3 regions of the Sphingomonas sp. 22176 genome follow, and region 2 is predicted to be linked to each of the others. Evidence: riboswitches for the same ligand, from Rfam matches in the RefSeq annotation. Region 2 holds a riboswitch; each other region holds the start of a gene.
What was found. A riboswitch is a leader RNA that binds a small molecule or an ion and turns the genes downstream of it on or off. The one in region 2 is predicted to bind cobalamin.
Positions count from the first base shown of each region.

Region 1: linked by a shared signal. The riboswitch ahead of cobT (nicotinate-nucleotide--dimethylbenzimidazole phosphoribosyltransferase) and the one ahead of ACTJKY_RS18745 (TonB-dependent receptor) in region 2 are both predicted to bind cobalamin.
Region 3: linked by a shared signal. The riboswitch ahead of cobW (cobalamin biosynthesis protein CobW) and the one ahead of ACTJKY_RS18745 (TonB-dependent receptor) in region 2 are both predicted to bind cobalamin.

Region 1 covers NZ_JBQEPL010000004.1:209,254-219,372, forward strand. Annotated here, with positions in the region: gene ACTJKY_RS15575 (potassium transporter Kup) at 113-2,011, shown strand; gene ACTJKY_RS15580 (SulP family inorganic anion transporter) at 2,074-3,585, opposite strand; gene ACTJKY_RS15585 (carbonic anhydrase) at 3,582-4,277, opposite strand; gene ACTJKY_RS15590 (ATP-binding protein) at 4,379-5,704, opposite strand; gene ACTJKY_RS15595 (response regulator transcription factor) at 5,701-6,411, opposite strand; gene ACTJKY_RS15600 (hypothetical protein) at 6,645-7,016, shown strand; cobalamin riboswitch at 7,073-7,271, shown strand; gene cobT (nicotinate-nucleotide--dimethylbenzimidazole phosphoribosyltransferase) at 7,425-8,441, shown strand; gene ACTJKY_RS15610 (histidine phosphatase family protein) at 8,438-9,004, shown strand; gene ACTJKY_RS15615 (adenosylcobinamide-GDP ribazoletransferase) at 9,001-9,723, shown strand; gene ACTJKY_RS15620 (aminotransferase class I/II-fold pyridoxal phosphate-dependent enzyme) at 9,720-10,119, shown strand, end outside.
Region 2 covers NZ_JBQEPL010000007.1:162,749-172,867, forward strand. Annotated here, with positions in the region: gene ACTJKY_RS18700 (response regulator) at 1-225, opposite strand, end outside; gene ACTJKY_RS18705 (hypothetical protein) at 608-1,909, shown strand; gene ACTJKY_RS18710 (hypothetical protein) at 1,906-2,142, shown strand; gene ACTJKY_RS18715 (hypothetical protein) at 2,246-3,157, shown strand; gene ACTJKY_RS18720 (hypothetical protein) at 3,203-3,664, shown strand; gene ACTJKY_RS18725 (hypothetical protein) at 3,844-4,368, shown strand; gene ACTJKY_RS18730 (DUF3768 domain-containing protein) at 4,365-4,724, shown strand; gene ACTJKY_RS18735 (DUF6894 family protein) at 4,702-4,977, opposite strand; gene ACTJKY_RS18740 (response regulator) at 5,307-5,708, shown strand; gene ACTJKY_RS18745 (TonB-dependent receptor) at 5,902-7,926, opposite strand; cobalamin riboswitch at 8,098-8,316, opposite strand; gene ACTJKY_RS18750 (methionine synthase) at 8,484-9,533, opposite strand; gene ACTJKY_RS18755 (DUF1852 domain-containing protein) at 9,539-10,119, opposite strand, start outside.
Region 3 covers NZ_JBQEPL010000003.1:456,748-466,866, reverse strand. Annotated here, with positions in the region: gene ACTJKY_RS14115 (DUF5690 family protein) at 1-1,296, shown strand, start outside; cobalamin riboswitch at 1,286-1,503, shown strand; gene ACTJKY_RS14110 (HoxN/HupN/NixA family nickel/cobalt transporter) at 1,692-2,699, shown strand; cobalamin riboswitch at 2,725-2,943, shown strand; gene cobW (cobalamin biosynthesis protein CobW) at 3,129-4,166, shown strand; gene cobN (cobaltochelatase subunit CobN) at 4,179-7,457, shown strand; gene ACTJKY_RS14095 (cobalamin biosynthesis protein CobG) at 7,454-8,578, shown strand; gene ACTJKY_RS14090 (precorrin-8X methylmutase) at 8,578-9,207, shown strand; gene cobI (precorrin-2 C(20)-methyltransferase) at 9,204-9,929, shown strand; gene cobJ (precorrin-3B C(17)-methyltransferase) at 9,926-10,119, shown strand, end outside.

The DNA.
Region 1 (10,119 bases), on a different contig from region 2:
GTCCTGAAATCCGCCGGAAACCGACCTGGCCTCCCCTCGATTCCGCTAGTGTACGAAAATCGGCAGGCGTACCGCGTGGCACCCCGAATCAGTCGGGGCACGGAGACCTGCAGTGGAGCAGTTGGCGAGCGACGGGGATGCCCCCGCGCATCCGCATCAGGAAAAGTTCACCGCGTTGGCCATCGGGGCGATCGGCGTGGTGTTCGGCGACATCGGGACGTCGCCGCTCTATTCGCTCAAGGAAAGTTTCATCGGCCACCACAAGCTGGCCCTGGATCCGGCGCACATCTACGGGGTGCTGTCGCTGATCTTCTGGACGATGACTTCGATCGTCACGATCAAGTACGTCGCGCTGATCCTGCGCGCGGACAACAAGGGCGAAGGCGGCAGCCTGGCGCTGCTCGCGCTGATCACCCGGAAGATGGGCGACACCCGCTGGCGCGTCGCGATCGTCATGACCGGCGTGATCGCCACCGCGCTCTTCTATGGCGACGCGATCATCACCCCCGCCATCTCGGTGCTGTCGGCGGTCGAGGGCCTCACCACGGTCGAGGCCGGGTTCACCCCGCTGGTGCTGCCGGTGACGGTGGCGATCTTGGTCGCGCTGTTCGCGATCCAGGCGCGCGGCACCGCCGCCGTCGGCAAGCTGTTTGGTCCGGTGATGATCGTCTATTTCGCGGTGATCGCGGTGCTGGGTATCTCCGGCATCGTCCAGGCACCCGAGATCCTGTGGGCGCTCAACCCCTGGTACGCCGTCAAGTTCTTCGCACTCGACCCCAGCCTCGCCTTTCTGGCGCTGGGCTCGGTGGTGCTGGCGGTAACCGGCGCCGAGGCGCTCTATGCGGACATGGGCCATTTCGGTCGCCGCGCGATCATGGTGTCGTGGCTCTACGTCGCCTTTCCGTGCCTGATGCTCAACTATCTGGGCCAGTCGGCGCTGATCCTGCGCAACCCGGCGATGATCGAGAACCCCTTCTTCCTGATGGCGCCGGACTGGGCGCGCCTGCCGCTGGTCATCCTCGCCACCATGGCGACGGTGATCGCCAGCCAGGCGGTGATCTCGGGCGCCTTCTCGGTCTCGCAACAGGCGGTGCAGCTCGGCTTCCTGCCGCGGCTGCGCATCCTCCACACCAGCGCCAAGGCGGCGGGACAGATCTACATCCCGCTGGTCAATTGGGGCCTGCTGGTGATGGTGGTGCTGCTGGCGCTCGGCTTTCGCAGTTCGAGCAACCTCGCCTCGGCCTACGGCATCGCGGTGACCGGCACGATGTTCATCACCGCCTGCATGCTGGGCGTGCTGACCTTCGCGGTTTGGAAGTGGAACAAGCTGCTCGCAGGCCTGGTGACGGGCAGCTTCCTGCTGATCGACGGCGCCTACTTCGCCTCGAACATCACCAAGATCCCCGATGGCGGCTGGTTCCCGCTGCTCGTCGCCGCGGTGGCGTTCCTGATCCTGACAACCTGGTCGCGCGGGCGTAGGCTGGTGCTCGCGCGGCTGCAGGAAGGCGCCATGCCGATCGCGCTGTTCATCCGCTCGGCAGCGCAGACCGCCACGCGGGTGAAGGGCACCGCGGTGTTCCTCACCTCGACGCCCGACAGCATCCCTCCCGCCCTGCTCCACAACCTCAAGCACAACAAGGTGCTGCACGAGCGGATCGTGCTGCTTACCGTCGCGATCGAGCCGGTGCCGCACGTCCGCGGCGCCGAGTGCACGACGATGGAGCCGCTGGGCGACGGCTTCTTCCGCGTCGTCCTCCATTACGGCTTCATGGACGAGGTGGACGTGCCGCTGGCGCTTGCCGCGATCCAGGATTGCGGCGCGCCGTTCCGGCCCATGGAGACCAGCTACTTCCTCGCCCGGCAGACGCTGCTCCCGTCCTCGCGCCCCGGCATGGCGATCTGGCGCGAGAAGCTCTTCGCCTGGATGGTGCGCAATGCCGAAAGCGCGATGGAGTTCTTCAAGCTTCCGACCAATCGCGTGGTCGAACTCGGCAGCCAGCTGGAAATCTGAGCAAAAAAATGGGGCGGCTTCCACAGTGGAAGCCGCCCCAGTTCTTCGGGGTGTGCCTCTTCTTAGCCGGCGAGAACCGCGGTCTTGCCGCTGGCCCCCTGCACGTCGACCGGCGATCCGCCCGCACGGCGGCGCTGCAGCCAGTCCTTGAGCAGCTCGGCGCAGCTGTGATCGACCGCGTCTAGCCGCGACACGTCGAGCAGCACCGACTTGCCGCCGGGCACCGACTCCAGCTGGTCCGAAAGCTTGGGCAGCGTGATGAAGGTCGCCGAACCCGCCAGCGCGATCCGGTGTTCGCCCGCTTCCTCCTGCTGGTCGACCTTGAGGCCGAGGCGACGGAGGTTCGGCACCAGTTCGAGCAGCGACAGCGCGATACCCACCAGCACGCCGGTCAGCAGGTCCTGGGTCACGACGAGCGCGCAGGTCACTGCCCAGATCGCCGCCGGCAGCACGCCGTAATGCGCGAGCAGGTGGCGGACATGCTTGAGGTTGACCAGCTTGGCACCCGTCACAACCAGCACCGCACCCAGCGCCGCCATCGGGATCTCGCGCAGCAGCCAGGGCAGCAGCGCGACGAACCCGAGAATCCAGGCGCCGTGCAGGATCGCCGACAGTCGCGTCTGCGCACCGGCCTGGACGTTGGCCGAGCTGCGGACGATCACGCCCGTCATCGGCAGCGCGCCGGCGACGCCGCACAGCAGGTTGCCGATGCCCTGCGCGCGCAGTTCCTTGTTGTAGTTGGTACGCACACCGTCGTGCATGCGGTCGACCGCAGCGGCCGAGAGCAGCGTCTCGGCGCTGGCGATGAAGGCGAGCGCGATCGCGGCGGTGATCACACTCGGGTCCATCCACTTGGCGAAGAAGCCGTTCTCCGGCAGCGCGATCGCCGAGACGATGTTCGAGGGCACGCTGACGCGCGTCACGTCGAAGCCGAAGCTGAACGCCACCAGGGTCGCGGCGACCACGCCGACCAGCGCACCGGGAACGAGCTTGACCGCGGCGGGCTTGAACTTGTCCCAGCCGAGCATCGTCACGATCGTCAGCAGGCCCAGCCCCAGCGCCATTTCCGCGGCGGCGAGATCGGTCGAAAGGCCGAGCAGGCGCCCCGGCATGGCCGCGACGTTGGCAAGGCCGCTCGACAGCGGCTTGGCGTCGAACAGCACGTGATACTGGCCGACGACGATCAGGATGCCGATGCCGGCCAGCATGCCGTGCACCACGGCCGGCGAGATTGCGCGGAACCAGCCGCCGACGCGCAGCACGCCCGCGACCACCTGGATGGCGCCGGCGAGGATCAGGATCGGCCCGAGCGCGGACAGGCCCTGCTCGCGCACCAGCTCGAACACGATAACGGCAAGGCCCGCCGCCGGTCCGCTCACCTGGAGCGGCGAACCGGCGAGGAAGCCGACGACCAGGCCACCGATGATGCCGGTGACCAGGCCTTTTTCAGGTGGGACGCCCGAGGCGATGGCGATGCCCATGCAGAGCGGCATCGCCACGAGGAACACGACGATGGACGCCGTGAAGTCGCGCACGAAGCTCCTGGGCTTCGGTGCTTCCGCGACCGTGCTCATTCAGCGGCCTCCGCATAGGCGATGTCACGCGCCAGCCGCTGGCCGGCCGGCAGCGCCACCGGCATCGGGCGATCCTCACGGATCGGCACGAAGCGGCCGCCTTCGCCGTCGAGCCCGAGCACCATGCCGGCGCTGATATCGACGAACCAGCCGTGCAGCGCGATCTCGCCGCGCGCGATACCGGCCGCGACCGACGGGTGCGTGCGCAGATGGGCGAGCTGGACCACGACATTCTCCAGCGCGGCGGTGCGGACCGCATCGGCGCCTTTCAGATTGTCATAGCCGCCGTCGACGACACACTTGGCGGCATGGCTGTGGCGCAGCCATGCGGTGACGTTCGGCATGCCTTCCAGCATTTCGGGGTTCATCAGGGCCTTCATCGCGCCGCAGTCCGAATGGCCGCAGACGATGATGTCGCGCACGCCGAGCGCCGCGACCGCATATTCCACGGTCGAGGACACGCCGCCATTCTGGGTGGCGAAGGGCGGCACGATGTTGCCGGCGTTGCGGCATACGAACAGGTCGCCCGGGTTCGCTTGGATGATCTGCTCCGGCACGACACGCGAGTCGGCGCAGGAGATCATCAGCGCCTTCGGGCTCTGCCCGTGGGTGGCGAGCTTGGAATAGAGGGCGTGCTGGTTCGGGAAGACCTGCTTCTCGAAATCGACGACGCGTCCGATCACTTCGTTCACGGCTTGCTCCTGTAACAGACCCGCGGCGCGGGCATCTCTTCAAGAATGCAAGCTACTGGCCGCCATTTGCTGCATCGCGGCGCGTTCGTAAGAAAACGTTGCTAAGCCGTTGGACCTCCGCGCGGCAGGAGGATTTCGGCGCAAAGCCCTCCGCCTTCGCGATTGGCGAGGCGGAAGCTGCCGCCCTCTGCCTCCGCCGCGCGCGCGACGATCGACAGGCCGAGTCCAAAGCCGACGGTGTCGCGGGACCGCGCCGCATCGAGCCGAACGAAAGGCTGCATCACGCGCTGGAGATCCTCCTCGGGGATGCCGGGGCCCTTGTCCTCCACGCGGATCGCCACCGCGCCCTCGGCCGGTACCAGGCGGATGCAGCACTGGCCGGCATAATGGACCGCATTGTCGACGAGGTTGTTGAGCGCGCGCTTCAGCATCAGCGGGCGCACGACATGCTCGAAATGGTCCGGCCCGTCATAGTCGACGTCGCGGCCGTGATCGGCATTGTCGTCGGCGATCGTCGCGCACAGTACCGCAAGGTCGACGCGCGCGGGCGTCTCCTTGTCACCTTCGCCGCCGAGGAACGCGAGCAGCGACGAAATCATCGCCTCCATCTCGGTAATGTCGGTCTCGACCGCCGCGTGCACGTCCCGATCGGCGATCGCATCGGCGCGCAGCCGCAGCCGGGCCAGAGGCGTGCGCATGTCATGACCGACGGCGGCGAGCGCCTGGGTGCGATCGGCGATCAGCCGCTGGATACGCTCCTGCATCCGGTTGAACGCGCTGATTACGCGGCGCAGTTCCTTGGGCCCCGCCTCCTCGACTTCGAGGACGGTGCCGGTGCCGAAGCGATCGGCCGCCATCGCCAGCCGCCGCATCGGCAGCAGCATCCGCCTTAGCAGGATGCCGCTGATCAGGATCAGCGCCAGCGCCGGTGCCAGCGCCAGCAATATGCGCGACAGGCCAAGGTCGGCGGCATGGACGTGCTCACGTGTGCGGAAATACATCCAGCTGCCGTCGGGCATCGGCACCGCACCGACGATCAGCGCCTTGCTGCCCTGCGAGGTGAGCCGCAGCCGCAGGCCGTCGGAGGCGAGCGTCGGCTCCCACAGCACCACCTGCTCGTAAAGTCGGTCGAGATCGGGCTGTTCACGCAGTCCGTTGGGCAGCTGCGGCATCCAGCGCACTTCGTAGCGCGAGGTGGTGAATTCGAGCGCCAGCTTCTCCCGCCGCACGGGGGGCTGCTCGGCCAGCAGCTTGCGCGCGATTACCAGATGCTCGGCGAGCCGCCGCGCTTCGTCGTCCCGCACCGCGAACTGGCTGGCGCGCTCGTAGAGCATGGTCGATACGGCGAATTCGATCAGGATGGTCAGCAGCAGGATCGCGAAGACCTGCCCGATCAGCCCGGAGGGACGCTTGAGAAACGCCCTCAACTGCGCGTCACGGGTACGTTGAGCGTATAGCCGATGCCGCGCACCGTCACGATCGGTGCCTGGTGGCCGGCATCGGAAAGCTTGCGCCGCAGCCGGCTGACCAGCACGTCGATGCTGCGATCCGAGCTGTCCCCAAGCCGCGTGCGCGACAATTCGATCAGCCTTTCGCGCGAGATCACGCGGCCCGAATGGTCGCACAGGGTGACCAGCAAGTCGAACTCGGCACCGGTCAGGTCGACCACCGCACCAGTCGGCGAGAGCAGCTCGCGCCGCGGCAGATTGACCGTCCAGCCGTCGAACTGGATCTCGCCCTTGGGCCGCTCTGCGGTGTCGCGCTCGCCCGCGCCCCGACGGAGCACCGCACGCACCCGCGCGACCAGCTCACGCGTGCCGAACGGCTTGGGCAGATAGTCATCGGCGCCGAGTTCGAGCCCGACGACGCGATCGGTCTCGCTGCCCTTGGCCGAGATGAAGATGATCGGCACCGAGCTCTTCTGGCGGATGGCACGGCACAGATCGATGCCGCTGGTGCCGGGCAACATCACGTCGAGCAGCACCAGATCCACCGGCCCCTGCTCCAGCGCCAGCCACATCTCCGGCGCGGAGGAGGCGGGCCGTACCGTATAACCGTTTTCCTGGAGCGCGCGGGCGGTCAGCGTGCGCAGCTGGGGATCGTCCTCGACCAGCACGATCGTGGGAAGGCTCAGTGGGGGTTCACCTGCATACATCGCGCAGAAACCTAGGGACGGCGACCCGGAGGGTCAACGGCGCCCCGCCGCATCGCAGCGTGACGGGAGTCACGGGCGGCGCGTTTCGACAGCGATACAAGGTCCCGTATCGTGGGGAAATTATCATGCAGATGCCGCGCCTCCATCGTTCCGTCCTACCCGGTCGCACCCGAGCGAATCGCGGCACCCTGGCAGTCCTCCAGCTCGACACCATGAGCCAAGACCTGTCCCCGGCACCGGATGATTCGGCGTTCGGGCCGCGCCACCTTCTCGCCGCGCTCGACGGCCTTTCGGCGGCCGTGATCGAGGCGACCGGAAGCTGGGCCTTCCTCACCGCCGAGCGGATCCAGCTGATCGACGCCGCGCACAAGCTGGCCTGGCTGCTGGTTCGCGTGAACCGCAGCGAAGCCGTGATCGCCCGCGCGCCCGATCTCGCCGGCACCACCCGCGCGGTCGTCGCCGCCACCTATCGGCTGCGCGCCGTGCAGGAACTGGGCGAAGGCGCCGACGCGATCCAGCCGCTGTTCGACCTGATCGTGCGCATCGACCAGCTGCTGCCGCGCACCGCCCAGCTCTACCAATAAGCGTCCGCGGCGCTGGCATCTCGCCGATTGCGCGGCTAGAGGGTCCACGAAGGTTCTACCTTCGAACCCATGCCGGTGCCCGCTTGCGGGCGAGAAGGGAATGCGGTGCGGGCGCCTCGGCGCCCAAGGCCGCAGCTGCCCCTGCAACTGTATGCGGCGAGCGGGCGGGCAATGGCCATTGGGAGTGATCCCGAGAAGGCGCCCGAACCGCGGTGACCCGCAAGCCAGGAGACCTGCCGGCACGGGGTCGCTCACGCCTGGTCCAGGGTGCGGCCGCGGCGCGGAATCCTCCGTTCGAGCGACGAGAATAAGCCGGCGCACGTTCGTGCGGCCGGTCGATTGTCATTGCTGGAACGGGACGACCAACGTGCACATCCTTTCTTCCCTCCGCAGCGGCGCAGGCGCGGCATGATCGATCTTTCGAGCGTCGCCGCCTTTGACCGCGCGCTTGTCTCGCTACCCGATGCGGACGCGCTCGTCGCAGATGCCGCGCTGGAACGCCAGCAGCAGCTCACCAAGCCGCCGGGCTCGCTGGGGCGGTTGGAGGACCTCGCCATCTTCCTCGCCGGCTGGCAGGGCCGCGAACGCCCGTCGATGGACGCCGCGCGCGCGGTGATCTTCGCCGGCAACCACGGGGTCGCCGCGCAGGGCGTCAGCGCCTTCCCCGCAGAAGTGACCGCGCAGATGGTCGCCAATTTCGCGGCGGGCGGAGCGGCGATCAACGCGCTGACCGGCGCAATCGGGATGCGGCTGGACGTGGTCGCGCTCGAGCTCGACCGCCCCACCCGCGACTTCACCACCGGCCCGGCGATGGACGAGGCCGAGTGCCTGTCCGCGCTCCAGCAAGGTGCCGCGGTGGTGACGCCCGACACCGATCTGCTGCTGCTGGGCGAGATGGGCATCGCCAACTCGACCGCGGCGGCAGCTTTGTGCCTGCGCAGCTTCGGGGGCACGCCGGCCGACTGGACCGGTCCCGGCACCGGGCTCGACGCGCACGGCGTCGGCCGCAAGGGTGCGGTGATCGCCCGGGCGATCGAGGTCCATGCCGAGGCGCCGCACACTCCGTTCGAGACGCTGCGGCGGCTGGGCGGGCGCGAGTTGGCGGCGATCGCGGGGGCGGCACTCGCCGCGCGCCATGCGGGCGTACCGGTGCTGCTCGACGGCTTCATCTGCTGCGCGTCGCTCGCGCCTTTGGCCGCCGCGGCGCCCGCCATTCTCGACCATTGCATCGCCGGCCATTGCTCGGCCGAGCCGGGCCATGCGCGGCTGCTCGCGCGGCTGGGGCTGGAGCCGCTGCTGCGGCTCGACATGCGGCTGGGCGAAGGCAGCGGTGCGGCGGTCGCGGCGGCGGTGCTGCGCTCGGCACTGGCGGCGCATAACAGCATGGCGACCTTCGCCGAAGCGGGCGTTGCCGACGGCGCATGAGCGGTATCTTGCTCCACCTGCTCCGCCACGGCATCACCGATGCCGAGGGCCGGCTGATCGGCCGCACCGACGCGCAGCCGCTCGCCGCGGGGGTGCAGGCGTGCGTGTCGCGTGCCGCGGGGCTGGCGGTAGCAGCGGTGGTGCACTCGGATCGCACCCGTAGTTCGGTGCCCGCCCGACAGATTGCCGCCGTGATGTCCCTCGAAGCCTGCGAAGACGCCCGCTGGCGCGAACTCGATTTCGGCGCGTGGGAAGGACTTTCCTTCGATACGATCGACGCCGAGGCGCTCGCCGCGTTCCAGTCCGACCCAGCCCATCATGCACCCCCAGACGGCGAAGCCTGGTCGGCGCTCGTCGCGCGCGTCAGCGATGCGCTTGGCACGATCAATCGCCCGACCCTGGTCGTCACCCATGGCGGCGCGATGCGCGCGGCGCTCGCCACCCTGTGCGCCCTCGACTTTCCCCAACTCTGGAACATCGCTTTGCCCCATGCCGCGCTGCTGAGCCTGCGCGTCTGGCCCGGCACCCCGCGCGTCGGCCAGATCATCGGACTTGTGACATGAAAGAATTCGTTCTCGCCCTCCAGTTCCTGACGCGCCTGCCGCTGCCTGCCATCAGGGCCGACGGCGCTACCTTCGTCCGCTCGATGCGCTGGTTCCCCGCAGCCGGGCTAGTCGTCGGGCTGGTGCTGCTGATCGGCCTGTGGCTGGGCAATTTGCTCGATCCCTGGACGGGCGCATTGTTCGGGCTGGCGGCGTGGGTCGGCGTCAGCGGCGCGCTGCACCTCGATGGGCTTGCGGACCTCGCCGATGCGAGCGGCGCGCTGCACAAGGGGCGCGAGCGGTTGCGCGAGGTGCTGGCCGACCCGCATGTCGGCAGCTTCGGCGTGGTCGCGATCGGGCTGCAACTGGTCGCCAAGCTGGTGCTGCTCCACGCACTGCTGGCGAGCGCCGGCTGGTGGACCATCCTGTTCGTGCCCGCCGCCGCCCGCTTTGGCCCGCTGGTGTGGACCCGCTGGCTGCCGCCGCTGCACGACGGGCTGGCCAGCCGCTTCCGCAGCGCCGTGCGCCCGGCAGACCTGATCGTATGGCTGGTGCTGCTGGCCTTCGCCGCCGCGCTCGCCGCGCCCGCCCTGCTTGCAGCACCGGTGCTGATCGCCGCTTGGGGCTGGCGGGTGCAGCGCCTCCTCGGCGGCATCTCGGGCGACGGACATGGCGCGGGCATCGAGCTGGTCGAGACCGGCCTGCTGTTGGCACTGGTGATCGCGCCGCATCTGGGATGAGCGACCCGCTGCTCCACCATGGCGGCAACCTCGCGGCCGCCCGCGCGCGGTACGGCGACGGGCCGTGGCTCGATCTTTCCACCGGGATCAACCCGATGCCGTGGCCGGTGCCTGCCGATCTGGATATCGACCTGGGCCCTTTGCCGGATCCGTCGCTGCTGGCCGATCTCGAGGCTGCGGCAGCAGCCCATTTCGGTGTTGCGCCCGAACATGTCTGCGGGCTTCCCGGGAGCGAAATGGGGCTGCGGCTGCTGGGCCCGCTGCTGGGCGGGCGCGCCTGCCATCATGTGCCGGGCTACCGCACGCATGGTGCAGCGTTCCCCGATAGCGTGCCGCTCGCCGCCGACACGCCGGTGCCCGGCGACGCGGCGCTGCTCCTCGCCAACCCGAACAACC
Region 2 (10,119 bases):
CTCCGTGACGATCCTTGCCAGCTCGAGACCATCGATCGGTCCAGGCATGTTGATGTCTGTGAAAACGACGGCAATCTGATGCTGCTTTAAAAGTTCGAGAGCGACAGATGCGTCGGGCGCTTCGAGTACGCGAAATCCGCTCTCTTCAAGCATATCGGCGGCGATCATCCTGACGAAGCTCTCGTCTTCGACAACGAGGACCGTGGAATCGTCGGCGTTATTCATAAATGCCTCCAACCAAACAACTGAACGACGCCGGTCCTGTTCCTCATGAATAGGAATTTGCTCGGAATATATTTTCACGAGGCGTTCACGGATACGGAAAGGGAAGGGTGAACCATGGCCTTGTTCGATGCTCGCTTAACTGACCTACACCCGAGATTGTGGGCGCCGTACTCGATCGTCGCATATCCCTACGGCTTCCACGCGTGGCCCGAAGAGTGGGCCGATCCAGCCTGGGAGCCCCACGCGCGGGTGATGACGGACGCCGGCTCGAGCTCACAGAAGCTCGGTGAGTGCAGCACGCTCGATGACGCCCTCGCGGCGTGCTGGGAGCATCTCGTAAGCCTTGGCCAGGCCTAGCCATTCAACAGATGGGATCAGGTCGATGGAACAGTTCGATCCTACCTCTGCATCAGCTTGGACCGCGCGCGGCCGCAGCGCTGGTGACGCCGAAGCCTTGGCTTCGATCTGGCGCGACTACCCGGATTTGCCACCGACGGCGCCGAGCGAAGAGCGCTTGATGCGCTGCCGCGCCCGCATTGCAGCGATGCGGCCAATGCATGAGGCAGCCCAGGCAGAGCAGGAACGCGCGCGCCGCGCGCGAAACTTCGCGTTCGTCGAGGGGAAAGCTGCAGACGGCACGATCGACGATCGTGATCTCGCAATCCTGCGCGCCCGCGACGCGCACGGTTTCGATTGGAATGAGGCAGTCCGATACGCCGAGGGATGGTATGCCGCACGCGCGGGATGGTCGTACCGCGAGCGCATGCCCCATCTCCGCGAGGAGCCCACCGAGCGAGCCGCATACGACGTCGGCTTTCGAGACGGGGGTGGCGACCGCACCGACCTCTTCGACGCGGCGCGCCGCGCTTTCATTGCTGCCGCACCGTCCAATATCGTGGACAGCAAGGCGCCTGCAACGAGACCAGGGCGCTTGCCGAGCACCTGGCCGAAGCCCAGCGACGCGCCCAGGCCAGTGCGGTGGTCACGGCGCTTGGCTATCCTTGCGCCTGAGGATCTGATCGCCCGCGAGCAGGGAGGCTCCGGGTTGGGCATCGACGTCCTGAAGCACGAAGATCAGGGCCTGACCGTGATCGTCTTTCGACAAGGACAATGGGAAACACCCTCCGGGGTGCAACTCGCTGCTGAAGATCTGCAGGCGCTGCTCCGAGCTAAGGAACTGGAGGACATCCTCACTACGATACAGGGCGACGAGCTTGAACGCCTCGACGCGGCCACGATGCTCCTCCCGATCGTCGGAACATGCGAGCGAGCGCAGAACTCCTTGCTTCAGCGACGAGCGCATGTGCGCACCTGGCTCTCCCGAGGGGTAGCGAATGGGCAGAACGCCGGCGCGGGCCACATCCGATGGGGCAAGGCCGCGAAAGGCCTCAGAGCCTCTCTCGGAGAGTTCACGGCCATCGACCGTGGCAGCATCAGTCGGGGATCCCACGCGGTGGCTGTGCTCCTTGAGGATGGATCTCCCGCAAACGGGTTCGTCGATGCACTTGGCGCGCCGCTTGATCCTATCATCTGCTTTTCCAACAGAGCACAGCTGAGGTGCGAAATGGAAAAAGCGTTGCGCGCGTTCGGCGGTGGAACTCGGCTGAGCATAGGAATGATGAAACCTGCGGTTGCCACCTATTCCGGAAACGGTAAGGTGACAAGGATAGGAGGATCGACATGAATATTCTGCACATGCTGCATATGGTCCTTATGGTGATAACGATACCAGTTATGTTCTCCTTGCTGATGGCGACGAAGCGATTTTGGCCGCCTCTTCTGTTCGGCATGGGTGCAGTATTGGTCGTGGCGGCAGCCGAAGGGCAGCTGCGAGCCGCGAGCTTAACTGTAGCCGCGACCCTAATCGTGATGGCTATTGCGCTGGGTTGGCATCGGCGAGCCCTCAGAGCCGCTTGATAGACGGCTTGAGCGCTCTGATTGGGCGCGGCAATCCTCGCGGTTGAGAGAGGAGGGGGAGAAGTTGGAGCAGGCATGTTGCCATGCAAGCTGGAGCTTCCCCATGATCTCAAACTGTCGCCCTACCGTGCTGGCCTATGGCGTCGGCGTGGACAGCACCGCAATGCTGGTCGAGCTCGTCTCGCGCGGCGAAAAGCCCGACTTGGTGCTGACCGCCGACACGCGCGTAGAGAAGCCGCTGACCTACGCCTATCTCGACATGATCAGGCCCTGGATGGCCGCCCATGGCATCCACTTCGAGCTGGTCACCTATCAGACCAAGCGGTTCAAGCATTGGCCACCCTATCAAGGCCTGGCTGAAATGGCGCTGACGAACGGCACGCTGCCGAGCAAGAGCCTCGGAGGCTCCAGCTGCAGCTTGAAGTACAAGAAGGCGCCACAGGACACCTATCTGCGCACATGGCAGCCGGCGATCGCCGCGTGGGCGAGGGGCGAGAAGGTCGTGCGCCTGATCGGTCTCGATGCCGGAAAGCAGGACAGCCGCCGCCACGCACACGCGGCAACGATCGAGGATCCGCTGTACGAGTACCAGTATCCCCTCCGCCTGTGGGGCTGGGACCGGAACCGCTGCATCGAGCGCATCCGCGAGGCGGGCTTGCCCGTCCCGCCAAAGTCGTCCTGCTTTTTCTGCATCGGCATGACCCCGGAGGAGGTGCGCGAGCTGCCACGCTGGTGCCTGCGGACGATCGTCCTGGTGGAAGCACGCGCCGCCCCGCGTCTCCATACGGCAGAAGGGCTCTGGCGCCGCGGCACCAAGATGCGTCCCGGGTCGATGACGGCCTTCATCCGGCATGAGCTGCTGCTGCCGGAGGCTGAGATCAATGCCATCGTCCGAGATGCTCCGACCGAGCTGGTCAAGTTCCAGGACGGTGCTGCGCGACTTCCACTGGAGCAGCGGCCCACCCTCACCGATTGGCTCTCCCGCTTCAATGCCGGCGCGAGGCGCGCCGCATGAAACCGCCAGCTCTATTCCTCAATCTCTCAACCTGCAGGTGTTTCAATGAGCCGCTATAAGCTGACTGCGCGGGAGGACCGCACCGACATCGATCACGCAGTGGTCGGTTGGGATCGGCCCCTTGAAACCTTTTTCGCGCAGGTCTTCACCAAGGCTTCGCCCGAGGAAGACGCAATCGTTTGGGTTGGGACCGACTATCGGGAGATCCGTAGTGCTGAGGCAGCGATCGCGGCTGTCGAGCAATATGCCGTCGTCCCGGATGACATCCGCTCAAGGTTGATGAGCGACTTCGCCGACAAACCCGCACGTCACCCGGATGCCCGCCTCACGCATATCAGGGTTCGCGTGCAAAAGAGCGAAGATGTTGATCCAGATTTAGTGGGCCGGCAGGGTAATCTTGTTCGTGAGCACCTGAGTGGCTACATCGTAAAACTGGATCCTAGCAGCACCGAGACAGCATCACGTAGCGAGTACTTCGCTGCGAGGTCCTTGGTCCGACTCCGCTGAAGGCATGTAGATTAGCAGGCAGACCCTCACGTGGCCCCCCGCGTGAGCAGCGGTCGCCTGCTAAAGGACCCCGCTCCGCCAACCCCCCTTTCGGTGGAGCGGGGTCCGCCTTTCGAGCCGGTGCGATGAGAGAGGAGGGGGAGGTGGAGATCGGATCTTGGTGATCCGGGAGAACTCCGATGCCTCACATCATCGATATCGGCGGTACGCCGGCAAACGAGAACTGCGCCCAGCTGGGGCAGACCGATGACTTCGAGCGGCTCAACCGCCTCGAGGTCGCCGCTTACAAGGCGGCACTGATCGGGCGCTATGGCCCGCCTCCAGCGGGTTGTGAGCTAGTCGAACTGCGCAACCCCCACGATTTCGGCCGCTACTTCACTCTCGGCATCCGTATCGCCGACGAGGACGCCGCGATCTCAGCCGCAGCAGACTATATCGAGCAGGTCGAGAACGGGCTCGGGAGCTGGCTCGAGGCCGGCTTTCGAGCGCCCGTCAGCTACGATGACGCCGGCAAGCCGACCGAAGTCCGCGACCTGGCGGACGTCATCGTATCGGCTCTTCTGATCACGCGGCCCGCACCCGATGGGGTGTTCGCTCTCCCCGAGAACGCCGCCATCCATCAGCACCTGGTCGACGCCTATCCGTCCGCGGCGGCGATAGCCGCGGCGCGGCTGACGGCCGTCTGCGCGGGAGCGGCGGAATGAGCGCGGAGACGGTATCCCGGACGGAGCGCATTGCGCAGCTGAATGATCTCTGCCGCCGTGGCGTGTACCCTAACGGGCGCCACCAAATGACGCGGACCCTTCGCGCTACGCTCGAAGAGCCTGGTGCGGTGCCTGGACTGCTCGCGACCTCTCGCCTCATGAAGGCGATCCGCGAATACGAGTTCACCGGCGACGATGGTCCGGAGCGCGACTTTGGAGCCTTCGATTTTGACGGACACCGGGTCTGCTTCAAGATCGATTATTACGAGCCCTCAATGGTGTATGGCTCGGAGGATCCGAGCGACCCATCGGTCACGGTGCGCGTCATGACAATCATGCTGACGAGCGACTATTAACGCGCTGCCAGCCCTCGGTGATGAGGATGACGCATTCGGCGAAGGCTATGGTCTCAATCACCACGCCATCGACGCCGAGGACATCGATCTTCCCGTTCATGTCGACGCAGCCTCGTACAAGGTCCTCCGCGAGGATCGAGCGAACCGAGTGGATCGCCGCGCGGCGAGCTGCCTCGCGATCGGAGCACATCGTGCCCTCTGGATCGAGAAGCGGCCCGTTTTGGTCGTGCACGTTGAAGAAGTAGCGCTGCATCGAAGCGGTCCGGTCGCCCCGCCTAAGCACCAGAAGAGCCCGCCAACGCTCGGGGGAGGGGCGGGCTCTTCCTTGTGTCGCTCGGGGGGAGAGGATGCCCCGGCGCCATCGCGACCCGGCATGTCTTGTGGACTGGTCCCGGTGAACAAGTTCTGCCTCAATCAGGGTAGCCTCGCAATTAGGTACATAGACTGTATCTTGGATAGATCAGCCACCACGTGCGTTCGTACGCCTAACATCCCGGCCAGTTGTGGTTAACGTGTGTCAAGCAACGCAGGTTGGGCAAAGAGCGTATTTTCGACGCACTTGCACGCGCCTAGGGAGAGGTAATGGGACAGCGATTTTCTTCGACGGTGCTGATTGTCGACGACGAGGAGTATATTCGTACCCTTGCATGCGCTGTGCTGAAGGACGAGGGCTTCGAGGTTCTGGAGGCTTCCGGGACAGCAGAGGCGCTGGAGCTAGCGGCGAGGCACAACATCGATGTGCTTTTAACCGATCTGCACATGCCAGGCTCGTTGGACGGTCTGCAGCTCGCGGCCGAAATCCGCGCAACGGACCCCTTGATCCGCGTGATCGTCTCCTCCGGAGACGATCCATCGGTGCTCAAGGACGACGCCAGCGGCGCGATCTTCCTCGCGAAACCATACCGACCACATCAGCTAATGGGCGCGGTCCGGATGCACAGCATCGGTTTGAGCTTTCCATTCGAAGTGCGAAAACGGCTGTAGCAGCAGGGGCTGCGTGGAGCCATCCTCCTAGCGCAGCGCTGCCCCTGCTGGTGCCCTGGAGTCGGGGCTCCTGTCCTCGGACCCGCTGCGCATGCAGCGGGCCCGGTCACACCGTCTCAGCTATTCAGCTCGTGCTATCGGGTAACGCGTCGACGGTGACCCCGCTGCACAAGCGGAGGGGAATACCAAACGCTTAGAAGGAGACGCGACCACCGATCCGAAGCGTCCGCGGTTCCACGACCCGGCTCAGTCGCCCTTCGACCGGGCCGTCGCGATCCACCGAGGGGATGTAGGACTCGTAAAAATAGGCGATGTCCTTGTCGCGGCTGTCGAGCAGGTTCAGCACCTCGCCATAGATCTCCAGCCGCCCGATCTTCCGCGCGGCGCGGAGGTTGACCACCGTGCTGCCCTTGTCCCGCGCGCCGTTGTCCTCGATCAGCGGGTAGGGCCCGAGGTGACGGACGCGGAGGCTGGCTTCCCACGGCGCCAGCACTATGGCTACCCCTGCAGATGCCGCGTTCTCGAACGCGTTGGGGATGCGGTCGCCATTGTCGTAGCGCGAGCGGCTCGCCGTATAGTTGCCGTCGATCGCCAGCCATGGGACAGGCCGCCAGAAGGCGACCAGTTCATAGCCGTGTCGGCGACTCGCACCGGTCGGCTCCACCGCGTTGGAATCGCCGACGAAGCGGAGTTCGCTACCGACCTCCAGCCACCAATAGGTGCCGGTCAGCGTCAGCCCGCCACGCTGCCAGCGCGCGCCCAGTTCTTTGCCGGTCCCGCGTACCAGCACCGGCACCGGCGTCTCGACATTCACCGCGCCGCGCACGTCGTTGGAATGGAAGCCGCGGCCCCAGTTGGCGTAGAGTTCGATCTGCGGGGTGAGGGCATAGGCGACCGATGCCTTGGGCGAGACGATGCTGTCGCTGCCGGCACCTTCACCGAGCGCCGCCGCCGCGGCGTCCCGCGCGCGCACGGCATAACGATAGGCATCGCCGCGAAGCCCGCCGATGACGCGAAGACCCGCAAGCGGTGTCCAGATCGCCTCACCGTAGAGCGCGGCCGAGGCTTCCTCGACATGGTAGCGCCCTAGCGAGAACAGCGGTGTGCGCTGGGCGGTTCGGGCCACACCGACATTGCCGATATGGTCGTAGCGCCCCTCGCTGCCGATCGACAGCGCCAGCGCGGGCGCTACCTGCCAGCGCTTCTCGGCGCGTCCGCCGACGATCCAGCGCTTGTCGAACTGGCGGATCTGGGCGCTGGTCCCGTCGGGATCGGTATAGGTCGGGTTGGAGTACATCGACCAGTCGTAGAACTGGCCATAGAGGTTCGCGTCCCAGCTCTGCTGATGCACGGCGACGTTGCCGACCAGCCGCGTGGTGCGGCCCCGCGCGCTGGGGTCGGGCGAGCAGAACACGTCGGGGCAGGCCGCGGTGCCGATGCTCCGCTCGGGGATCTGCTCGGTCGGGCGCCAGGTGGCGTGATAGGCGTGCAGCGTGACGTCGATCGTGCCAGCGCCGAGCGGGGCGGCATATTTGGCGAAGCCGGAAGCGTGGCGCAGATGCTCGGGCTCCTGCCACGGGCCGTCATAGGCGCGCAGCTGGCCGACCAGCGTCAGTGTGCCCGGGCCGACGCCGTTCGCCGTGCCGCCGGCCGCGATCCGGCGATAGCCATAGGAGCCGCCCTCGACCGAAAGCCAGGGGCGCGCGAAGCCGCCGATGGTCGACATGTAGGCGGCACCGGCGAGCGCGAAGTCGCCGCCGTCGGCGCGGTACGGGCCTTTGCGGAAGTCCTCGCGACCGACGACCTCCGGGATCAGCCCGTTGAGGTCGAGATAGCCCTGGCCGTGGCCGTGGGTGCGCAGGTTCATCTGCACGCCGTCGACATAGGTGGTGAAGTCGGTACCGTGGTCAAGGTTGAAGCCGCGCAGGAAATACTGGTTGGCCTTGCCGCTGCCGGAATGCTGGGCGGCGATCATGCCGGGCACGGCCTCCAGCAGCTCGGCGACCCGCAGCAGGGGGCGCACGAGCAGGTCGGCCCCGGTGATCGAGCCTTCGCTCGCCGCCTGCGCTACGCCGATCTTGCTCTCGCCGCGGCCGAACACGACGATGTCGTCGCTTTCCTTGGCGGGAGCGGGCGGCGGTGTCTCGGACTGCGCATGGGCTGCGGTCGCGCCGCACGCGGACAGCGCGGCAAGGCCGGTCAACAGGATGGTTTTCAATCGTCTTCTCCGGGCGTCGTGCGACTGCCGGCGGAGGCCTGCCGTTCACGAACGGTCGGCACGTCCCGAGCGCGGACGCCGGGAGCGCCACAAGACGAACCGATGCGGCCTCCACCGCTCGTTCGTCGCTCAGACGGAGAACCGTGCCACGGCCATCCCCTGGGCCAGGGCAAGAGCGACCTCTCGCTGGCAGGTCTCCTGGCTCACGGGTCGTCGCTCGATGCGCACCTTCCCAGGTCGGGTGACCCAGTGGCTGCTTCCATCGAAGGAAGCGCGTGCATCTCGCTCGCCGCTTACAGTTGCAGGGACAGCCTCGGCTTCGGGGCGCAAGCGCCCACACCGTGTTCCCTTTTAAGCTCCTCTCGGAGCACCAGCGCGATCATGGTTCGGCTGAAGCGGACTTCAGCCGAATGGAGGCGGCGGTAGCGGCAAGAGATCGCGACCGCAACAAATCTCCATCAGTGAGCCTTCTCGTTGCCTCTTTTGAGAAACGAGCGGTGGCGGCTACAAGGTTGTCATCCCCAGCATGGAAAATGCGGGATGCTGTCTTGCGATGATCAAGCCGCGAGTTCTTTGCGGATGATCTCCGCCCCGGCGCCAAGCGCCTTGAGCTTGCCTCGTGCGACATCGCGCGAGAGCGGTGCCATCCCGCAGTTTGTGGCTGGATAGAGCTTGTCCGCATCGACGAAGCGCAGCGCGCTTCGCAAGGTGGCAGCGACCTCTTCGGGCGTTTCGACAATATTTGTCGCAACATCGATCGCACCGACCATCACCTTCTTGCCGCGGATGAGTGCGATCAGATCCATCGGCACGCGCGAATTCTGGCACTCCAGCGAGATGATATCGATCTTCGACTTCCGGAGGTTGGGAAAGGTCGCCTCATACTGGCGCCATTCGGAACCGAGCGTCTTCTTCCATTCGGTGTTGGCCTTGATGCCATAGCCATAGCAGATGTGAACGGCGGTTTCAGCCTTCAGCCCTTCGGCCGCGCGCTCCAGCGTGGCGATGCCCCAGTCGTTGGCCTCCTCGAAGAAGACGTTGAAGGCGGGCTCGTCAAACTGGATGATGTCGACGCCGGCCGCTTCAAGCTCGCGGGCTTCCTCATTGAGGATGCGGGCGAACTCCCAGGCCAGCTTCTCGCGGCTTCGATAATGCGCATCGTAGAGCGTATCGATCATCGTCATGGGCCCCGGCAGCGTCCACTTGATCGGTTGATCGGTTTGGGCGCGCAGGAAACGGGCGTCGTCGACGAAGACGGATTTGGGGCGTGAGACGGCGCCTACGACCGACGGCACGCTGGCGTCGTAGCGGTTGCGGATCCGCACCGTCTCACGCTTCTCGAAATCGACACCGTCCAGATGTTCGATGAAGGTCGTGACGAAGTGCTGGCGGGTCTGTTCGCCGTCCCCAAGGATGTCGATGCCCGCTTGCCGCTGGTCGTCGACCGCCAGGCGTAGCGCGTCCTGCTTGCCCGCGATCAACGCCTCGCCCTCCAGCTTCCAGGGCGACCAAAGGGTTTCGGGCTCGGCGAGCCAGGATGGTTTGGGCAGGCTGCCCGCCGTCGTCGTCGGCAACAATGTCGTCATGGGGAATACCTTGATATGCATGGAAATCAGAGGCCGCAGGTCGCGGACCAGCGCTGGAGCGCGGCAATGTGCGGCTTGATGAAATGCTCTTCGGCGAATTTGCCTTGCTCGACGGCGAGGCGGGCACGCTCCTCGCGATCATAGACGATGCGGGTCAGCGAATAGTCCTGGTAGGTCAGGCTCGGTTGATAATGCTCCGCCGCTACGGAATTGGCGTTGTAGATTTCCGGACGGTAGATCTTCTGGAAGGTCTCCATCGTGGCGATCGTGCTGGCGAGTTCGAGGTTGGTGTAGTCGCTGACCAGATCGCCGATATGGTAGAAGGCGAACGGTGCAACGCTGTGCGGCGGCATGAAATACCGCACCTTCATGCCCATCTTCGCGAAATACTGATCGGTGGGCGAGAATTTGTCGTTTCGGTACTCTACCCCGAGGATCGGGTGGATGTTGGCGGTCCGGTGATAGACTTCCTTGCTCGACACGCTGAGGCAGATTACCGGCGGCTTGCGGAAATGATCGCGATAGGCGCTCGACGCCAGGAAGTGCTTGAACAGATTGCCGTGCAGATCGCCGAAATCCTCCGGCGCGCTGCGACCCCCGGCCTTGA
Region 3 (10,119 bases), on a different contig from region 2:
CGCGGAGCCGCGCGGACCGCGTCGGGGTTTACGCTCTTCCTGGGCGGGCTCGCGGCGTTCAGCGCCTATTTCGCGATGTATGCCTTCCGCAAGCCGTTCGCGGTGGCGACCTATGCCGATGTGGCGGGCTGGCACTTCGCCATCGACTACAAGACGGCGCTGCTGATCGCGCAGGTGATCGGCTATGCGCTGTCCAAGCTGATCGGCGTCGGCGTCATCTCCGAAGCCGGGCGGCAGGGACGGGCGCGAATGATCCTCGGGCTGATCGGCGCGTCGTGGGTCGCGCTGGTGCTGTTCGCCCTGATCCCGGCGCCGTGGAACGTCGCCTGCCTGTTCTTCAACGGCCTGCCGCTGGGGCTGATCTGGGGGCTGGTGTTCAGCTATGTCGAGGGGCGCCGCGTCTCCGAGCTGCTCGGTGCGATGCTGTGCGCAAGCTTCATCCTGTCCTCGGGCGTGGTCAAGTCGGTGGCGGTGCTGCTGATGGCGGCCGGTGTCGCGGAGCAGTGGATGCCGGCAGCGACCGGCCTGGTTTTCGTGCCAGTGCTGCTGGTCGCGCTGTGGCAACTGGAGCGCATGCCGCCGCCGGACGCCTGCGACGAGGCCGAGCGCACCGCCCGTGTGCCGATGCAGGCCGCCGATCGCGCCGCTTTCCTGCGCGCACACGGTGCGACGCTGGTGATGCTGGCGATCGGCTATGTGCTGCTCACGTCCTTGCGCGACGTGCGCGACAATTTCGCGCGCGAGCTGTGGACCGCGCTCGGCTATGGCGGCGAGGCGGCAATATTCTCGGCGAGCGAGCTGCCGATCGCGCTGCTCACGCTGGCCGCGCTCGCGCTGCTGATGCTGATCCGCGACAATCTGCGCGCACTACTGGCGATGCACGGGCTGATCCTGCTCGGGGCTCTGTGCCTGGGTGGGTCGACGCTCGCCTTTCAGGCGGGACTGCTCGCGCCGCTGCCATGGATGACGGTGGCGGGGGCAGGCCTGTACCTCGCCTACACGCCGTTCAACGCGATGCTGTTCGATCGCATGATCGCCACGATCGGCACGGCCGCCAATGCCGGGTTCCTGATCTATATCGCCGATGCCTCGGGCTATGTCGGCAGCGTGGCGCTGCTGCTCGTCCATGCCCTCGGCGCCCCGGAAGTGCGCTGGCTGCCCTTCTTCATCACCTGCTGCTATGCTGCCTCGCTTGCGGTTGGTGGGTTGACCCTCGTCTCCGCACTGCATTTCCTGCGGGCGGGCGCGGAGGGGCGGTTGCTCCACGTCGCGGCTTCCCGTACGACGAGCGTCTGATCACGCCGGTGCCTCGAAAGGGGCTTAATCGGGAATGCGGTGCGGGGGCTTGCTCCCAAATCCGCGGCTGTCCCTGCAACTGTGAGCGGATAGCGCGATGCACTGGCCTCAACCTGAGGGGCAGCCACTGGGCCAGCACGGCCTGGGAAGGCGTGCAGCGTGCCGTGACCCGCGAGCCAGGAGACCTGCCGGCGTCCGGTCGCTCTTGCCTTGGCCCAGGGGATGGCCGCGGCACGGTGTACTCCGTCTGAGCGACGCACGAGCGGCTGGGGCCGTTCGCGGTTGCGTGGCTCGGTCGCGGAGGCGTCCGGCCGAGGTGCGCAGCCGGCCGCTCGCGGTGGCCCCGGCCAAGTCGCACGACGCCGCCGGAGTGCCGCATCTTGTCCGTTCTCGCCTTGCGTACGCGCGTGGCCCTGCTGTTCGCAGGGCTGATCGCGGCCAATCTCGCCGCCTGGGGTTGGGCCTTCGCCCTGTTCCATGCCCAGCCGTTGATGCTCGGCACCGCATTGCTCGCCTGGGGCCTGGGGCTGCGCCACGCGGTCGACGCAGACCACATTGCAGCGATCGACAACGTCACCCGTAAGCTGATGAACGACGGTCAGCGCCCGATCGCCACCGGCCTGTGGTTCGCGATCGGCCATTCGGGGATCATCGCCATCGCCTCGGCCGGGATCGCGCTAGCCACCGGCGCTCTGGCGGGGATGGGAGCATTCAAGGAGCTGGGCGGGGTGATCGCCACCGCCGTCTCGGCGCTGTTCCTGTTCGCGATTGCCGGCATGAACCTGATCATCCTGCGCGCGGTGTGGAAGACCTTTGCCCATGTTCGCGCGGGCGGCGCCTATGTCGAGGACGATCTCAACCTGCTGCTCGCGTCGCGCGGGCCGCTGTCCAAGCTGTTCGGGCCGATGTTCCGGCTGGTGCGCCACAGCTGGCACATGGCGCCGCTCGGCTTCCTGTTCGGGCTGGGGTTCGACACCGCGACCGAGGTGGCGATCCTCGGCATGTCGGCGGGGCAGGCGGCGCATGGCGTGTCGCTCGGCACGCTGCTGGTGCTGCCGGCGCTGTTCGCGGCGGGGATGGCGCTGGTCGACACGCTGGATGGGGTGGTGATGCTCGGCGCCTATCAATGGGCGTTCGTCAAGCCGATCCGCAAGCTCTACTACAACGTCACCATCACGCTGATCTCGGCGCTGGTCGCGATCGTGATCGGGGGCATCGAGACGCTGGCGCTGATCGGCGACAAGATGGGCTGGACCGGCGGCGCCTTCGGCCTAGCCGCCGATCTCGGCGCGCATTTCAACGGCCTTGGCTTTGCGATCATCGGCCTGTTCGTCGGCTGCTGGCTGATCAGCTTCGCCATCTATCGCTGGCAGAGGCTGGACGAGATCGAGGTGCGCGTCTAGAGCCCTTGGTCGAAGGCTTTGCAGCCTTCGCAAAGATCGCGCCGGTGCCCCGGACATGGGGCTTAATCGGGAATGCGGTGCGGGGAGCTTTCCCCAAATCCGCGGCTGTCCCTGCAACTGTGAGCGGATAGCGCGATGCACTGGCCTCCAGGGAGAGGCAGCCACTGGGCCGTTAAGGCCTGGGAAGGCGTGCAGCGTGCCGTGACCCGCAAGCCAGGAGACCTGCCGGCGCAACGGTCGCTCTTGCCTTGGTCCAGGGGATGGCCGCGGCACGGTCTTGCTTCCGTTCGAGCGACGAAGCTGTGCGGCTGGGGCTGCACGGTCGCGTGGTGCCGGGCGATCGTCGCGCCCGCCCGTCGTCGCGCGCCGGCTGGACGTTGGTTCCGGCAAGTCCCTCCGCGTGTTCGCTCGGCGCGGGGGAAGACATGCATGACCGACCTGGCCAAGGTCCCCGTTACCATCGTCACCGGCTTTCTCGGCGCCGGCAAGACGACGCTGATCCGCCATCTGATCCAGAACGCCGAGGGGCGTCGGCTGGCGGTGGTCGTCAACGAATTCGGCACGCTCGGCGTCGACGGCGAGATCCTCAAATCCTGCGCGATCCCCGACTGCCCGGCGGAGAATATCGTCGAGCTGGCCAATGGCTGCATCTGCTGCACCGTCGCCGACGATTTCATCCCCACGGTCGAGCGCCTGCTCGCGCTTGAGCCGCGCCCCGACCACATCCTGATCGAAACCTCCGGCCTCGCGCTGCCCAAGCCGCTGCTCAAGGCGTTCGACTGGCCGGCGATCCGCAGCCGCATCACGGTGGACGGGGTGCTGGCACTCGCCGATGCCGAGGCGGTCGCCGAGGGTCGGTTCGCGCCCGACCTGGTGGCGCTGGAAGCGCAGCGCGCCGCCGACCCGGGCATCGACCATGAGACGCCGCTTGCCGAAGTGTTCGAGGACCAGCTCGCCTGCGCCGACATGGTGCTGCTGACCAAGGTCGATCTGGCCGGCCCGGAGGGCGTCGCAGCCGCCCGTGCGGTGATCGCGGCGGAGGCGCCTCGGTCGGTGCCGGTGGTCGAGATCCGCGAGGGCGCGATCGATCCGCGTGTTATCCTGGGCCTGGGTGCCGCGGCCGAGGACGACCTCGCCGCACGCCCCTCGCACCATGACGGCACCGACGACCACGAGCATGAGGATTTCGACAGCACCGTCGTCACCTTCGGCGAGATCGCCGATCCGGCGGAGCTGGTCGCGCGCATCGAACGGCTGGCACGCGAGCACAAGGTGCTGCGGGTGAAGGGCTATGCGGCGGTGACCGGCAAGCCGATGCGGCTGCTGGTTCAGGCCGTCGGCAGCCGCGTGCGCCATCAATATGACCGTCTCTGGCGTCAGGGCGAGCCGCGCGGCACGGCCCTCGTTGCCATCGCCGAGCACGACCATATCGACCCGGCAGCGTTCCGCGCGGTACTGGCCGGCTGAGGCAGAGGGGCGATGCACGTCCTGTTCCGCGAAACGCACGGGCTGGAGGAGAACGCCTCGCCCCAGGACCTCGGGCAGGCGCCCGCGGACCTGGTGGTGCTGTCCTTTTCCGACAGCGACCTCGGCGCATTCGCGGCGGCATGGCGTGCGGGCGAGGGCGCGCTGCCGTCGCTGCGGCTGGCGAACCTCGCGGCGCTGATGCACCCGCTCTCGGTCGATACCTATGTCGAGCGGACGCTGACGGGTGCCAAGGCGATCCTGATCCGGCTGATCGGCGGCATGCCCTATTGGAGCTATGGCCTCCAGCAGGTGGAGGCGCTGGCGCGGGAGCGGGGCATCGCGCTTGCGGTGCTACCGGCCGACGGGCGGCCGGACGAACGGCTGGATGCCGCATCGACGGTGCCGATGGCAGTGCTGCGCGAGCTTGCGCGGCTATGCGACGCGGGCGGCGCCGACGCGGCAGGGGCGGCGCTGGTGGTGCTGGCCGAGGCGGCGGGGCTGCAATCGGCCGCGCGCGCGCCCTACACCCCGTTGCCGGCTTTCGGCTTCTGGCATCCTGAGCTCGGCGCCTTCCGCCCCGCCGACCGCCAGGCCCGCGAGAGCGCGCCGCCCGTCCCCGAAACATGTCCGTGGCGACGGGCGGACAAGCCGCTGGTGCTGATCGTCTTCTACCGTTCCTATCTCGCGGCTTGCGACGTCGATCCGTTCGAGGCGCTGCACGCGGCGTTTGCGGCCAAGGGTTTCGGCACGCTCTCGATCTTCGTCCCCTCGCTCAAGGCGCCTGAGGCGCGCGCGTTCGTCGAGACTTGGGTGCGCGATCTCGCGCCAGCCGCGATCGTCAACGCCACCGCATTCTCCGCCCGGGACGAGCACGGCCGCTCGCCGCTCGATGCCGCCGGCGTGCCGGTGTTCCAGCTCGCGCTCGCCACCGCCTCGCGTGCAGTGTGGGCGGGGGCCGATCGCGGCCTGTCCCCGGCCGATCTGGCGATGCACGTCGTGCTGCCGGAAGTCGACGGGCGCATCTTTGCCGGGGTGGTCAGCTTCAAGAAGGCCGAGGCGCGCGACCCAGAACTCGGCTTCGCCCGAACCGTCCACCGCGCCGATCCCGACCGCGTGACGGCGATCGTCGACCGCGTCGCGGGCTGGATCGCGCTCGCCGCCGGGCCCGCCGCCGACCGTAGCATCGCGCTGCTGCTCTCCACCTATCCGGGCAAGACCTATCAGCTCGCCCATGCCGTGGGCCTCGACGCGCTGGCCTCTGCCGAAGCCATCGCCGCCGATCTGGGGGAGACGATCGAGGGGCTCGCGGGCCGCCTGCAGGCGGAGACGCTGCACTGGCCGATCGCGGACTATGCGCAGGCGCTCGCCCGGCTGCCGGAAGCGTTGCGCATCGCTCTCCACGACGCTTGGGGCGAACCCGAGGCCGATCCTGCTGCGAGCGACGGTGCGCTCCACTTCCCGGCGACCCGCGCCGGCAGGCTGCTGATCGCGCTCCAGCCCGAACGCGGCGATCCGGCGACGCGCGAGGATAGCTATCACGATGTCGGCCGGGTGCCGCGGCATGGCTATGTCGCCTTCTACCTGTGGCTGAAGGCGCAGGGCATCGACGCCCTTGTTCATATCGGCGCGCATGGCACGCTGGAATGGCTGCCCGGCAAGGCGGTGGCGCTATCCGACGCCTGCTGGCCCGAGGCGCTCACCGGCGGGATGCCGATCCTCTACCCCTTCATCGTCAACGATCCCGGCGAAGCGGCGCAGGCCAAGCGGCGCACCGGCGCCGTCACCATCGGCCATTTGCCGCCCGCATTGAAGACGGCGGGGACGGGCGCCGGTCTCGGCCGCATCGAGGCGCTGCTGGACGAATTTTCGAACGCCGTCGGCCTCGACCCCGCACGGCGTGATCGCCTCCAGACCGCGATCCGCGACGAAGCCCGCGCCGTGGGGCTCGAAGCGGAACTGGGGCTCGACGGCGCCGCTAGCAGTGCCGAGGCGATTACCCGCATCGACCGGTTCGTCTGCGACGTGAAGGAAGGCCAGTTCGGCGACGGATTGCATGTGTTCGGCCGCGGGACGTGTGGGTCCGAGGAGCGCGCAGGACTGCTTGCGGGCCTGGCCGGCCAGCGAGTGGCAGCGGGTCCGTCGGGCTCGCCCTTCCGCGGCCGCACCGACGTGCTGCCGACCGGGCGCAATCTCTACACGATCGACCCGCGCGCCGTGCCCAGCCGCGCCGCGCATGCGCAGGGCATCGTTCTCGCCGACGAGCTGATCCGCCGCCACCTCCAGGATCATGGCGACTATCCTAAGGGCCTCGTAGTCGACCTATGGGGCTCGGCGACGATGCGCACCGCCGGCGAAGAATTCGCGATGGCGCTGCATCTACTCGGCGCTGCGCCGGTGTGGGACACGGCGTCGGAACGGGTGACGGGCGTCGAGATCCTGCCGCTCGCGCTGCTCGATCGGCCGCGGATCGACGTGACCCTGCGCGTCTCCGGCCTGTTCCGCGACGCCTTTCCCGCGCTGCCGCAGCTGTTCGGCCAGGCGGTCCGCGCGCTGGCGGCACGCGACGAGCCGCCCGAATGGAACCCGTTCGCCGGCAAGGATGCCGGCGCGCGCGTCTATGGTCCGCGTCCGGGCAGCTATGGGCTGGGCATGGGCGATGCGGCGGAGACCTATACGGAGGACGCGCGGCGCACGGCGGGCGAGGCATGGCTTGCCGCATCCGACCACACGTTCGATGGGAAAGAGGCGTTGGCCGATCCCGCGGGGCTACGCGCGAGAGTCGCCGCCGCGGACGCGTTCGTGCACTTGCAGGATCTGACCGAGACTGATCTGCTGCTCGCAGCCGATTATGCCGCACACGAAGCCGGGTTCGCCGCGGCCAAGGCGCTCAGCGGGGGGTCGGCTGCGCTCTACCATCTCGACGCGCGCGATCCCGAACGACCGGTCGCGCGGCCGCTTACCGAGGAGATCGCCCGCATCGTCCGATCGCGCGCGGCAAACCCTGGCTGGATCGCCGGCATGTGCCGCCACGGCTTCCGCGGCGCGGCCGAGATCGCGGCGACGCTCGACCATCTCGGCGCCTTCGCGCATCTGGCCGGCGCGGTGCCGCCGCAGCTCTTCGACCTGTATCATGACGCCACGCTCGGCGACGCCGAGTTGCGCGACTTCCTGGCCCGCGAGAACCCGGCGGCACTGGCGGCGATGGAGGCGCGGTTCGCGGCGCTGCACGCTGCCGGGCTGTGGCAGACCCGCCGCAACTCGATCCTGTCGGACCTTGGAGGGGCGGCATGAGTGGCTCCCAGGTCCGCGGCTGGTGTCCCGATGCCTGGCGGCCCATGGCGGCGGGGGACGGTCTGCTGGTGCGCGTGAAGCCGCGGCTCGCGCGGCTGACGCGGGCGCAGCTGCTGGGCCTGTGCGAAGTGGCGCTGGCGCATGGCAACGGCCTGATCGACCTGACCAGCCGCGGCAACCTGCAGATACGCGGAGTCACCGAAGCGGGATGGCGGACGCTGGTCGAGCGACTGATCGCGCTGGACCTTGTCGATGCCGATCCTGAAGCGGAGAAGCGCCGCAACGTGCTGGTCGCACCCGATTGGCAGGCGGGCGACGACACGCATCGCATTGCGGTCGATCTTCTCGCTGCACTCGATGCAGTGCCGGTCTTGCCGGGCAAGATGGGATTCGTGGTCGACGCGGGCCCTCGGCCGCTGCTCTCCGATGCCCCGGGCGATTTCCGCATCGAGCGCGACGGCGCGGGGGGCCTGATCCTTCGCGCAGACGGACGCACGAACGGCGCGTTCGTGGCCGTAGGCGATGAAGCCGCCGCGCTCGTTCGGCTGGCGCATTGGTTTGTCGAGACCGGCGGTGCCGCATCGGGTCGCATGGTGCGCCACGCCGCACCGCTACCGAGCTGGGCAGCCGAGCACATTGCCCCCGCCGCGCCGGTCGGACCGATCGCGCCGGGCCGGCACCCGCTGGGTACCGCGCTGGCAGTGCCGTTCGGGCAACTGGACGCCGCGGCGCTGGCGGGTGCGGCGGTCGGGGCAGTCACCGGCATCCGGATAACGCCCTGGCGCACCATCCTGGCCGAAGGTGTCGGGCTGCAGGCAACCGGCCTGATTGGCGATCCCGCCGATCCGCTGCTGCGTGCCGATGCCTGTGTCGGCGCGCCGGCCTGTCCGCAGGCCAGTGTCGAGACCCGGACGCTGGCGCGCGCGCTCGCGCCGCTGGTCCCCGGACGGCTCCACGTTTCGGGCTGCGCGAAGGGCTGCGCGCGGGCGCAGGCCGCCGAGGTGGTCGTGACAGGGCGCGACGGCCGGTACGACCTCGCCTTCGATGCCCGCGCCGGGGCGCCACCCAGCCACAGGGGCCTCACCCCCGACACGCTGCTTGCTCTTTTCGGAACCGATTGATGCCGCATTGCTACGAAACCGATGGCGCCGCCATCTACCGCCAGTCGTTCGCGACCATCCGCGCCGAAGCCGATCTCGCCCGCTTCTCGCCCGAGGAGGAGCCGGTCGCGGTGCGGATGATCCACGCCGCCGGCATGGTCGGGCTGGCGCCGCACCTCCGCTTTTCGCCCGGCTTCGCCCAAGCGGCGCGGGCGGCGCTGGCGGCAGGCGCGCCGATCCTGTGCGATGCGCGGATGGTGTCCGAAGGAATCACGCGCGGGCGACTTCCTGCCGACAACCGCGTGCTTTGCACGCTGCACGACCCGCAGGTGCCCACGCTCGCGAAGGAAATGGCGAACACCCGTTCTGCCGCAGCCCTGGAGCTGTGGCGACCGCAGCTTGCCGGGGCGGTGGTGGCGATCGGTAATGCGCCGACCGCGCTGTTCCACCTGTTGAACATGCTGGAGGATCCGCACTGTCCGCGTCCCGCCGCGATCATCGGTTGCCCCGTGGGGTTCGTCGGCGCGGTGGAGTCGAAGGCGGCGCTCTGGGCCGCGCCGCCGGCCCCCTGTTGCATCGTCGAGGGGCGGCTGGGCGGCAGCGCGATCACCGTCGCAGCGGTCAACGCACTGGCGAGCCGCGCCGAATGAGCCTGGGGACGATCCACGGCGTCGGCCTCGGCCCCGGCGCGCCCGACCTGCTGAGCGTTCGCGCCGACAGATTGGTGCGTGGTGCGCGCCATGTCGCCTACTTCCGCAAGGCGGGGCGGCCCGGCCAAGCGCGACGGATCGCCGGCGGCATGCTCCGCCCCGACGCGATCGAGCTGCCGATGGAATATCCGGTGACGACCGAAATCCCGGTCGCTGACCCACGCTACAATGCCTGTCTGTCCGCCTTTTACGCCGAATGCACCGAGCGACTGCTGGCGCTGTCCCGCGCCGGCGAGGACGTGGTGGTGCTGTGCGAGGGCGACCCCTTCTTCTACGGTTCGTTCATGCACCTCCATTCCCGGCTGTCGGGGCAGGTGCCGGTGGCGGTGGTGCCGGGCATTACCGGCATGGCGGGGGCATGGAACGCGACCGGTCAGCCGATCACCTGGGGCGACGACGTGCTGACGATCGCGATGGCGACGCTGCCCGAAGAGGAACTCGTCCACCGCATCCGCGACACCGATGCGCTGGTGGTGATGAAGATCGGGCGCAACCTCGCCAAGCTCCGAGGGGCGGTGGCGGCGGCGGGGCGTGAGGCCGAGGCCTGGCTGGTCGAGCACGCCGCGATGCCCGAGCAAAAGGTGACCCCGCTCGCTGAGGCGACCAGCGTCACGCCCTATTTCTCGATCCTGCTGATCCATGGCCGAGGGCGACGCCCATGAGCGGCTGGCTAGCCATAGCCGGGTTGGGGCCGGGAGACGAAACGCTGGTGACGCCCGAGGTCACCGCGGCGCTGGCGGAGGCAACCGACGTCATCGGCTATATCCCCTATGTCGCGCGGGTGGCGCCGCGCGCAGGGCTGACGCTGCATGCCTCAGACAATCGCGTGGAGCTGGACCGCGCCGCGCTTGC